Regions from separate parts of the Pedobacter jaeyakensis genome, predicted to be linked through region 1. Evidence: riboswitches for the same ligand, from Rfam matches in the RefSeq annotation. Region 1 holds a riboswitch; each other region holds the start of a gene.
What was found. Region 1 has a riboswitch for S-adenosylmethionine ahead of ACXZ1K_RS09860 (O-acetylhomoserine aminocarboxypropyltransferase/cysteine synthase family protein). Riboswitches for the same ligand answer to the same signal wherever they lie in the genome.
Positions count from the first base shown of each region.

Region 2: linked by a shared signal. The riboswitch ahead of ACXZ1K_RS12075 (cysteine desulfurase family protein) and the one ahead of ACXZ1K_RS09860 (O-acetylhomoserine aminocarboxypropyltransferase/cysteine synthase family protein) in region 1 are both predicted to bind S-adenosylmethionine.
Region 3: linked by a shared signal. The riboswitch ahead of metH (methionine synthase) and the one ahead of ACXZ1K_RS09860 (O-acetylhomoserine aminocarboxypropyltransferase/cysteine synthase family protein) in region 1 are both predicted to bind S-adenosylmethionine.

Region 1 is NZ_CM136921.1:2,213,754-2,217,034, forward strand. Features, by position in the region: gene ACXZ1K_RS09855 (homoserine O-acetyltransferase family protein) at 1-533, opposite strand, end outside; gene ACXZ1K_RS09860 (O-acetylhomoserine aminocarboxypropyltransferase/cysteine synthase family protein) at 556-1,860, opposite strand; SAM riboswitch class I at 2,074-2,186, opposite strand; gene ACXZ1K_RS09865 (trans-sulfuration enzyme family protein) at 2,345-3,281, opposite strand, start outside.
Region 2 is NZ_CM136921.1:2,699,527-2,702,807, forward strand. Features, by position in the region: gene ACXZ1K_RS12070 (NAD(P)-dependent alcohol dehydrogenase) at 1-860, shown strand, start outside; SAM riboswitch class I at 1,185-1,287, shown strand; gene ACXZ1K_RS12075 (cysteine desulfurase family protein) at 1,340-2,497, shown strand; gene ACXZ1K_RS12080 (sterol desaturase family protein) at 2,491-3,281, shown strand, end outside.
Region 3 is NZ_CM136921.1:1,336,709-1,339,989, forward strand. Features, by position in the region: gene metH (methionine synthase) at 1-1,560, opposite strand, end outside; SAM riboswitch class I at 1,698-1,807, opposite strand; gene ACXZ1K_RS06055 (GIN domain-containing protein) at 2,057-2,671, shown strand; gene ACXZ1K_RS06060 (ribosomal maturation YjgA family protein) at 2,728-3,123, opposite strand; gene ACXZ1K_RS06065 (NAD(P)H-binding protein) at 3,189-3,281, shown strand, end outside.

The DNA of each region.
Region 1 (3,281 bases):
ATACGCTGACTTTCGTTGAAAGCAATGCCCCATGGAGAATGTACAGCGTTGGTTGCTACTAGTATTAGATTTTCAATTCTGTTGTTCTCAATGATCGACCATTCCAATGCTTGTTGACCGCCTAGTGATCCGCCAATCAGTACTTTGATATTTTCAATCTCCAAATGTGCTGCTAACAATCGATGAGCTGCTACAAGATCCCTTATGGTAAATTCCGGAAAGGAAAGATAATAAGGCTGACCGGTTACCGTATTTTCACTTAATGGGTTGCTTGTACCATAATGGGAGCCTAATACGTTAGCACAAATGATGTAATGCTCTTCTGGATTAAAAAGATCATTGTTGCCGAAGAGGCCTTTCCACCAATCTAAAACATCAGCGTTAGCAGTTAAGGCATGGCAAACCCAAATAACATTATCTTTATTTGCATTTAATTTACCATAAGTCTGATAAGCGATTTGAAGGCCGGGCAGGGTTTTACCACTCTCAAATTCGAAAAGTTCATTATGAAAATATGTAGAAATAGTACTCATTCAGTTGATGAAATAATTGATTTTAGTGATGAATCGCTGCAAATGCTTGTTCTAAATCTGCTTTAATATCATCGATATGCTCAATACCCACAGAGATTCTCAATAAACTTGGTGACACTCCAGAGGCGATCTGCTCGCTTTCACTAAGTTGCTGATGAGTTGTTGCTGCGGGCTGGATAATTAGTGTTTTTGCATCGCCAACATTTGCAAGGTGGCTAATTAGTTTTAGACTATCCACTAGCTTAGATGCATTTTCAAGGTCGCCATGAAGCTCAAATGATAATACCGCGCCAAAACCGTGCTTTAAATACTTTTTGGCGTTGGCATGATATGGGCTACTTTCAAGACCTGGATAATTAACTTTTTTTACCGATTCATGGCCTTCTAACCAGTTCGCAAGGTCAAGAGCATTGTCTACGTGTCGTTGTACCCTTAGAGAAAGTGTTTCAAGTCCTTGAGTCAGTAGAAAAGAATTAAAAGGTGATAGCGCAGGACCGAAATCCCTCAATCCCTCAACCCTTGCACGGATAATGAACTGAATATTGCCAAAAGGCCCGGCGGCACCAAAAACATCGCTAAATATTAAACCATGATAGCCTTCGGAAGGTTCGCTAAACTGAGGAAATTTTCCATTGCCCCAGTTATAATTTCCTCCGTCAACGATCACTCCGCCTATACTTGTTCCATGACCGCCAATCCATTTCGTAGCAGATTGAACAACGATGTGCGCGCCATGTTCCAACGGTCTGAACAGGTAGCCCGCAGCACCGAAAGTATTGTCAACAATTAAGGGGAGATCGTACTTATTGGCAATTGCAGCTAATTTTTCAAAGTCTGCAACACTAAATGCCGGATTGCCAATGCTTTCCAGGTAAATGGCTTTGGTGTTTGCATCGATTTTTCTCTCAAAATCTTGCTCGTCATCGCCATTGGCAAATCTCACTTCTATCCCTAATCTTTTGAAAGCAACTTTAAACTGGTTGTAAGAACCACCATACAAATGAGAAGAGGAAACAAAATTATCACCAGCTTGTAGTATGTTATTCAAAGCGATAAACTGTGCCGCCTGCCCAGAACCAACTGCCAAGGCCGCAACACCACCCTCCAAAGCAGCTACTCTTTTTTCGAACACATCCGTGGTCGGATTCATGATACGTGTATAAATATTTCCAAACTCTTTTAACGCAAAAAGGTTCGCACCATGCTCAGAATTTTTAAACCCGTATGAGGTAGTTTGATAAATAGGTACTGCTCTGGAACCAGTTGTCGGATCAATTTCCTGACCAGCATGTAATTGTAATGTTTCGAATTTATATGAGGTTGACATGTTTTCTTTTTTATAGTGAACTGTTAAAATGAATTTGCACCCAGTGGGGGCATACTTAATTTCCGTACCCTTTTTAAGGGCCTTCCGAATGAATGGGTAATACAGATGGAAGATTTACAAACTATAGCATGCAACAGCACATACAACGGGTATGTTGGGCTATAAAACAATTCGTTTGATCCGGTGAGATTTTTACATTTTTCATCTTGTTTCAATTTATCTTTCCAAATAGCACCATGCTTTTTGGTCAGGAATTGGCACCTTCTCCATTTGGGAGGGTTGCCAGTGGGTCATTGAGCCTGTCTCTCGCCACTTCTTTATAAATCAAACCTGAAAATAGGATTGACTTTCTTAGCTATTGCTAGATATTGATACAAATGTAATAGGGTAAGCTTCAAAAACCAAAATATAATTCTGAAAATTTAGCAAATATCTGTTTATTAGATATATAATTTATTTTTTGTTATACAAACTTCATCGTTGTTTATGTAGAATATTGATTTAAAGCTTGGTTCAAATCAGCAATAAGGTCGTCAATATGTTCCAGTCCAACAGATATCCGAATTAAATTCTGTGGTGTTTTAGTGTCTGGGCCTTCTACTGAAGCGCGGTGCTCTATCAGACTCTCAACGCCCCCTAAACTGGTAGCCTGTGCAAATATTTTAACGGCATTTACAACACGCCTTGCTTCTTGAGCGCCACCTTTAACTAGTATGGACAACATCCCGCCAAACGCAGACATTTGCTTTCTGGCTATTTCATATTGTGGATGTGACGACAATCCTGGATAAAAAACTTGTTCTACCGCTGCATGTGTTTCTAAAAACTTGGCCAATGCATATCCATTCTCACTATGGGCTCGCATCCGGTATGGCAATGTTTTGATACTTCTTAATAATAAGAAGCAATCGAATGGAGAAGGAACTGCGCCTCCAATTTGTTGAACATTTCGTATTGCCTGCCATAGCTCATCCTGTTTAGCTGTTATCAATACTCCACCTAAAACATCGCTGTGACCACCGATATATTTCGTAGATGAATGCATTACAATGTCAGCACCTAGTACAATTGGGTTTTGAAGACATGGAGAAGCGAAAGTACTATCGCAGGCCAGTATGAGGTGGTGTGCTTTTGCAAGCTTAGCAATTGCTTTAATATCGGTTACCTTAAGCAAGGGGTTTGATGGTGTCTCAATCCAAATCAATTTGGTGTTTGATTTAATATGGGATTGAATCAGTTCCAGATTTGTTTGATCAATGAAATCAAATTCCAACGTTTCTGCAAAGATAGATTGAAGCTGTTTCTTGAATCCCCAATACATGTCATCCGGGGCGATGATATGACTACCAGGCTTCAATGCTTGAAACAGGCTCATGCCGGCCGTATTACCTGAAGAAAATGCGCATGCATCCACACCTTTT
Region 2 (3,281 bases), 490 kb from region 1:
GGCATGAGATTGTTGGTCGTGTTGTTAAAGTAGGAGAAAATGTAAAGAATTTCAAGGTTGGAGATTTAGCAGGAACCGGCTGCATGGTGGATTCTTGCCAAGTTTGCGAAAATTGTAAGAAAGACCTGGAGCAGTATTGTCTTGAAGGTAATACAGGAACCTATAATAGCATGGAGCGTGATGGTTCTTCACCAACTTATGGTGGTTATAGTAATACGATTGTTGTAAGAGAAGAGTTCGTTTTGCATATTTCTGAGAAATTAGATCTTGCAGCCACAGCTCCATTATTATGTGCTGGTATCACCACCTACTCTCCTTTAAGACATTGGAAGGTTGGCAAAGGACATAAGCTTGCAGTACTTGGACTAGGTGGCTTGGGTCATATGGCTGTGAAGTTCGGTGTGGCTTTTGGTGCTGAAGTAACTGTTTTAAGCACTTCGCCAAAAAAAGAAGAAGATGCTAAAAAGTTAGGTGCACATCACTTCGTAGTAACAACTGATGCCGAGCAAGTGAAAGCAGCGAGAGGCACTTTTGATTTTATTCTGGACACAGTTTCTGCAGAGCATGATTTTAACATGTATTTGAGCTTGTTGAGAACAGACGGCACGATGATTTGTGTCGGAGTTCCACCTAAGCCAGCAGAAGTTGCTGCGTTTAGTTTATTAGGCGGTCGTAAAAGCCTTGCCGGATCTGGAATTGGTGGTATAGCGGAAACTCAGGAAATGCTTGATTTTTGTGCAGAACACAATATTGTTTCGGATATAGAAATGATTGATATTAAAGATATTGATGCTGCTTACGATCGTATGCAAAAAGGTGATGTACGCTACAGATTTGTAATTGATATTGCAACATTGTAGTAACACGATATTAAACATTTATGAAAGAGGCTTCTGGCCTCTTTTTTTATGGATTAAAAATATATTATAATTAAATCTACTAATTTGGTAGTCTTTATTATATTTGCATCATGATATGCAAGATTAAAGCTATTCAGCATTCATGTTTTGTTTGTAGCCGGTAGTGCTGGATGGCCATACCGAAGTCAGGTTGTTTACTCATTGCAACCTGAAATGGGGGTCTGCTGTGAAGCATGCTCTAAAAAAACTCGTTAAATTATATTTGGTTTTTAAGGGCTGTCTTTTTGAGGCAGCCCTTAATAAAAAACTAGTTTATTAATTGTTTACTTATCCAGAAAGACTGAGGGAAAGGCCCTTTGACGTCTTAGCAACCTGTTTTTAATAAGGTGCTAACTCCTTCCGCAACATGGTTGCGGTAAGATAAGATTTGTGCCCGTCGGAAACCTGGATGTGTAAGCTTAAAAATTAAAGTTTAAAAGATGAAAATTTACTTAGACAATGCAGCTACCACATCGCTTAGTCGGGATGTATTTAATGCGATGGAGCCTTATTTATTTGAAAGCTACGGAAATCCTTCTTCCTCACATTATGAGGGGAGAGCTGCAAAAGTAGCTATTGAACAATCCAGAAAAACAATTGCAGATTTGCTAAATGCCGATCCTAAATCTATCATATTTACCTCAGGGGGTACAGAGGCTGATAATACTGCTATCGTTTCTGCTATCCGTGCCAACGGTATTAAGGTGGCCATAACTTCCCAACTGGAACACCACGCGGTATTGAATACCTTAAAGCAATTGGAGAAATCTGGAACCATTAAGTTGTTCTTTGTTAAGAATGACGACCAAGGAGCATTATCAATACCTCATCTTCAGGTGTTGCTGGAAAAAAATGAAAGTGCATTTGTTTCTTTGATGCATGCCAATAATGAAATTGGTAACCTTAACGATATTCATCAGATAGCTGAAGTCTGTCAAAGCTTCGGCGCAATTTTCCATACGGATACCGTGCAGTCCATCTGCCAGTATCAATACAATACTAAACTTCTACGCGCAGATTTCCTGGTAGGTTCTGCTCATAAGTTTCACGGTCCTAAAGGTATTGGCTTTTTGTACGCTCGGAACCCTGAAAGGCTAATACCCATGTTAAATGGCGGTGCGCAAGAGCGAGGTTTGCGAAGTGGTACAGAAAACGTAAGCAGCATAGTTGGTTTGGCCAAGGCATTGGAACTGGCTTACACTAATTTAAGTCAACATCATCAGCATTTTATAAACGTCAAAGGAAAAATGATTAACGATTTACTTAGCAAAATACCTGGAATTAAATTTAATGGGCACTCAGCCAGCAAACAGCAAAGCTTGGCAACTGTACTTAGTGTTTCACTACCAAATCCGGAAAATGGGCAATCTGTGCTGAGTTATCTTGACCATCATGGAATTTGTGCCTCTGGAGGAAGTGCTTGCTCAAGTCGATCCAGTTCTCATGTATTGTCTGCGCTTGGATTAGCCAATAAGCAAACCAATATCAGGTTTTCATTTAGCAGATATACGACTGAAGATGAGGTAAGTGAGGCTGTGGACAGGTTAGCTTCATTATATGTGAAGGATGCACTGAGAGAAATTAGTTCCGTATGCTAGCAGTTAATTACCTGGCTTTTGCAATTCCTGCTTTTTTCCTTTTCCTATGGCTGGAATATAGGCTTACTAGTGCGGATAAGCGTAAGGAGGTTTTTAAATATGAAAGTTCAATTAGTAACCTTAGCGTAGGAATTGCAGAACGTTTGCTGAATCTGCTGATCTCAGCAAGTTTTTACAGCCTATATGCCTGGATTTATAGTAATCATGCAATTTTTCAAATCTCTAATGTATGGTGGGTTTGGGTACTGCTGATCCTTTCTACAGACTTTGTTTGGTACTGGTATCATAGGTTGGGACATGAGGTGAATCTATTTTGGGCCGCACACATCGTTCATCATCAAAGTGAAGAGTTTAATTTAACCGTCGCCTCGAGAATTACAGTTTTCCAGGCTCTAATTCGAAATTGCTTTTGGTGTGTTTTGCCATTCGTTGGGTTCCATCCTAATATGGTGATTACTATATTGGTAGTGCACGGCGGGTATTCGTTTTTTACGCACACGCAATTAGGTAAGAATTTACGATATTTGGAATATATTTTTGTAACGCCATCTATCCATGGCATCCATCATGCTAGCGATGAACACTATTTGGATAAAAATTATGGTGATGTATTTGTGTTCTGGGATAAACTTTTTGGTACGTTTCAGCAGGAGTTAACCCCACCCAAGTATGGTCTGACTCACCCAGTGAATAGTTATTCCTTTCTTTGGCAGCATTTTCACTATTTTTTGGAATTAATTGAGGCATGCAAACGCAAGGTATATTTCAAAGATAAACTTAAAAT
Region 3 (3,281 bases), 880 kb from region 1:
TATGTTTGGATCAAAAATAATGTCTTGCGGAGGAAAGCCGATTTCATTAACCAAAATATCATAAGATCTTTTGCAAATTTCTTTTCTTCTTTCAAAATTATCGGCCTGTCCCAGCTCGTCAAAAGCCATCACTACTACGGCTGCTCCGTAAGTCATGATCTTAAGGGCACTTTCCCTGAATTTGTCTTCACCCTCCTTAAGAGAAATGGAGTTTACAATTCCTTTGCCCTGTAAACACTTTAAACCTGCTTCAATCACCGTCCACTTTGATGAGTCAACCATGATCGGTAGCTTAGAAATATCCGGTTCAGAAGCAATCAGGTTCAAAAATTTGGTCATCGCGGCTTCAGAGTCAATCATCCCTTCGTCCATGTTGACGTCTATCACCTGTGCTCCGCCTTCTACTTGTTGTCTTGCCACAGTGAGTGCAGCTTCAAAGTCTCCGCTTAAGATAAGTTTAGAGAATTTAGGAGACCCTGTGATATTTGTTCGCTCACCAATATTAACAAAAATACTTTCGGGCGTGATCGCAACAGGCTCCAATCCGCTCAAGCGGAGATATTCTGGTATTTCAGGTATTTTTCTTGGTTCAATACCCTTGGCTTTTTCAGCAATGCAGCCAATATGATCGGGTGTGGTGCCGCAGCATCCACCTACAATGTTAACAAACCCATGCTGTATGAAATCTTCCACCAGGTGGGCAGTTTCATGAGGCATTTCATCATAGGCACCAAATTCATTTGGCAAACCAGCATTTGGGTAGGCCGATACGTAACAACCTGCCTTCGCCGATAGTTCTTCAATATGTGGCCTCATGTCTTTTGCGCCAAGCGCACAATTAAAGCCGATACTTAGCGGCTTCGCATGAATTACAGAGTTCAAAAAGGCCTCCACAGTTTGGCCAGATAGTGTCCTTCCAGAAGCATCTGTTATTGTTCCTGAGATCATGATCTCTATTTTCCTACCAATTATTTTTTCATATTGCTTAATTGCATAAATGGCTGCCTTTGCATTTAAAGTATCGAATATTGTTTCAATTAGCAGTACATCAGCACCTCCGTCAACCAATCCCCTGATCTGAACATCATAGGCATCAACCAACTGGTCGAATGTAAGCGCTCTGTAGCCTGGATCATTCACATCTGGTGATATGGAAAGGGTTCGGTTTGTTGGCCCAACCGCACCCGCAACGAAGCATTTCCTGTCGGGATTGTTGGCCATGAACTCATTGATGGCTTCTTTAGCAATTTTAGCTCCTTCAAAGCTCATTTCGTAATCAAGCTCTTCCATCTGGTAATCGGCCAGCGAAATGCGTTGGGTACTAAAAGTGTTGGTCTCAATAATATCAGTTCCAGCCTTGAGGTATTCTGTATGAATAGCTTTGATAATATCCGGCCGCGTGATGTTGAGCAGATCATTGTTGCCCTTTACATCGCAAGGATGATCTTTAAAACGTTCTCCCCTAAAATCCTCTTCGGTTAAAACATAGCGCTGGATCATAGTACCCATTGCACCGTCGATGATCAGAATACGTTTTTCTAATTCTTCTCTAATGTTCATTTAAATAGTATCCATATGAGTTGATAATAAGCTGTTTTTGATAGTGGCGGAGCCAAAACAAGTGCCGAACGAATTATAAACAAAGCTTAACGAGAATGATAAAGTCTGCTAACCGATTGGCATCTCTGCCGTCAACTAACTTATCTTTCAGAGGCCAAATAACAGGCTTCAGTAGAATGTAGCACCTTGTAAGCACAGGTTGCTAAGACTTCGCAGGGTCTAATCCCTCCGTCTTTCTCTATAAGCAGTACAAAAGTGCAACAAAGAAAAATCATTTCCAAAAAAACAACTATTAATACGAATAAAGTTCGCTATATGGGCCTGTAGCAAGACTGAATGGAAATTAAATTTTGATGGAGGCGTTCGTCGAATAATATTCGGGTTTGGTCGGTACTTACCCAATACTGGTATAGTATTCCAAAATGCCGTGCAACGTTTTTGTCATCCCTACGTCTTAATTACAAAACGACAAAAAAGACCTCAAAAATCAAACGACATGAAAACTCTAACACAAACATTATTCGCAGCAGCATTAACAGTAGTAGTTTTAACTTCTTCCGCTTTCTCAACTTTCGCAACTCAGCAGCCCACTACCATCTCATCACGAATTCCTTCAGTTATAAATTTCAACAAGATTTGGGTTAGCGGAAACGTGAAGATCATTTTAACACAAGGTGATAAAGAAATTGTACAAGGGACGGAAAGCTTTAATCCTGAGAAAACTTCAGTATTGAGCAAGGGCCAAACACTATACATCAATTCAATGGAATCATCGCAAGTGACCATCAACATCACTGTTAAAGATCTTCAACGCATTGAAGCATACGGACAATCAGTGGTGGTAACCAGCAACAACTTCGATGTAAAATATCTTCAATTGTTTTTAAGCCAAAGTGCAACTGCCAGGATTAAAGCAACCGTTGGTAGTATTTACAGCGTTGTAAATGATAGCGCAGTATTAAAAATCAGCGGAACTGCAGACCAAAGTACAATTGTCGCAAGTAATATGAATAATGTAAAATTCAACAATTTTGCCACTTTAAAATCCTCACAGTATGCATCTGAGGAAATAATGATCGCAGACAGATCATCAATGGCCATTGCCAAGTAAGCAGATACGTTTCAATATATATAAAAATAGCGGCTATTAAATAACAGTCGCTATTTTTATGTTAGCTTGCTTCTAAAACTGGAGAAGCCAATTATTACTACGCAAGTCAAGACCCCTATTGTATACGCTAGTATATCGCTCCATAAAAATCCCCGGCCCAAAACTAAAGCACCTAAAGTTGTTGCTCTTACATGGTCTATCCACGAAGCGTGGTAGAGTTGACTAAATTCCACTACATAGCAGATTAATAAACTTGATATTGCAACAGTGCTTATACGGGCCCGGATGATTAAGCATCTAATCATTAAAAATATCATTACTGCCCACAGCAAATCACCAAACCCGGGAGGTATTGCTGGTATACGCCTTGACATGAGACCTCCAAAAATTACGATGAAAATGAGTAATAGATAAACCAGTCTTGTTTTTGTATTTTTATTAGTATTCGCCATTGCCTGTCACAAATGTAGTGTCTTAATTGTTAATTGTTTACTTTGTATGAATAGGACTTAACAATATGAAAAAAATAGCATTGGTGATTGGTGCAACCGGACTGGTAGGTAAAGAACTTGTAAAGTTACTTCTCGCAGATAACCGTTTGGAAAAGGTT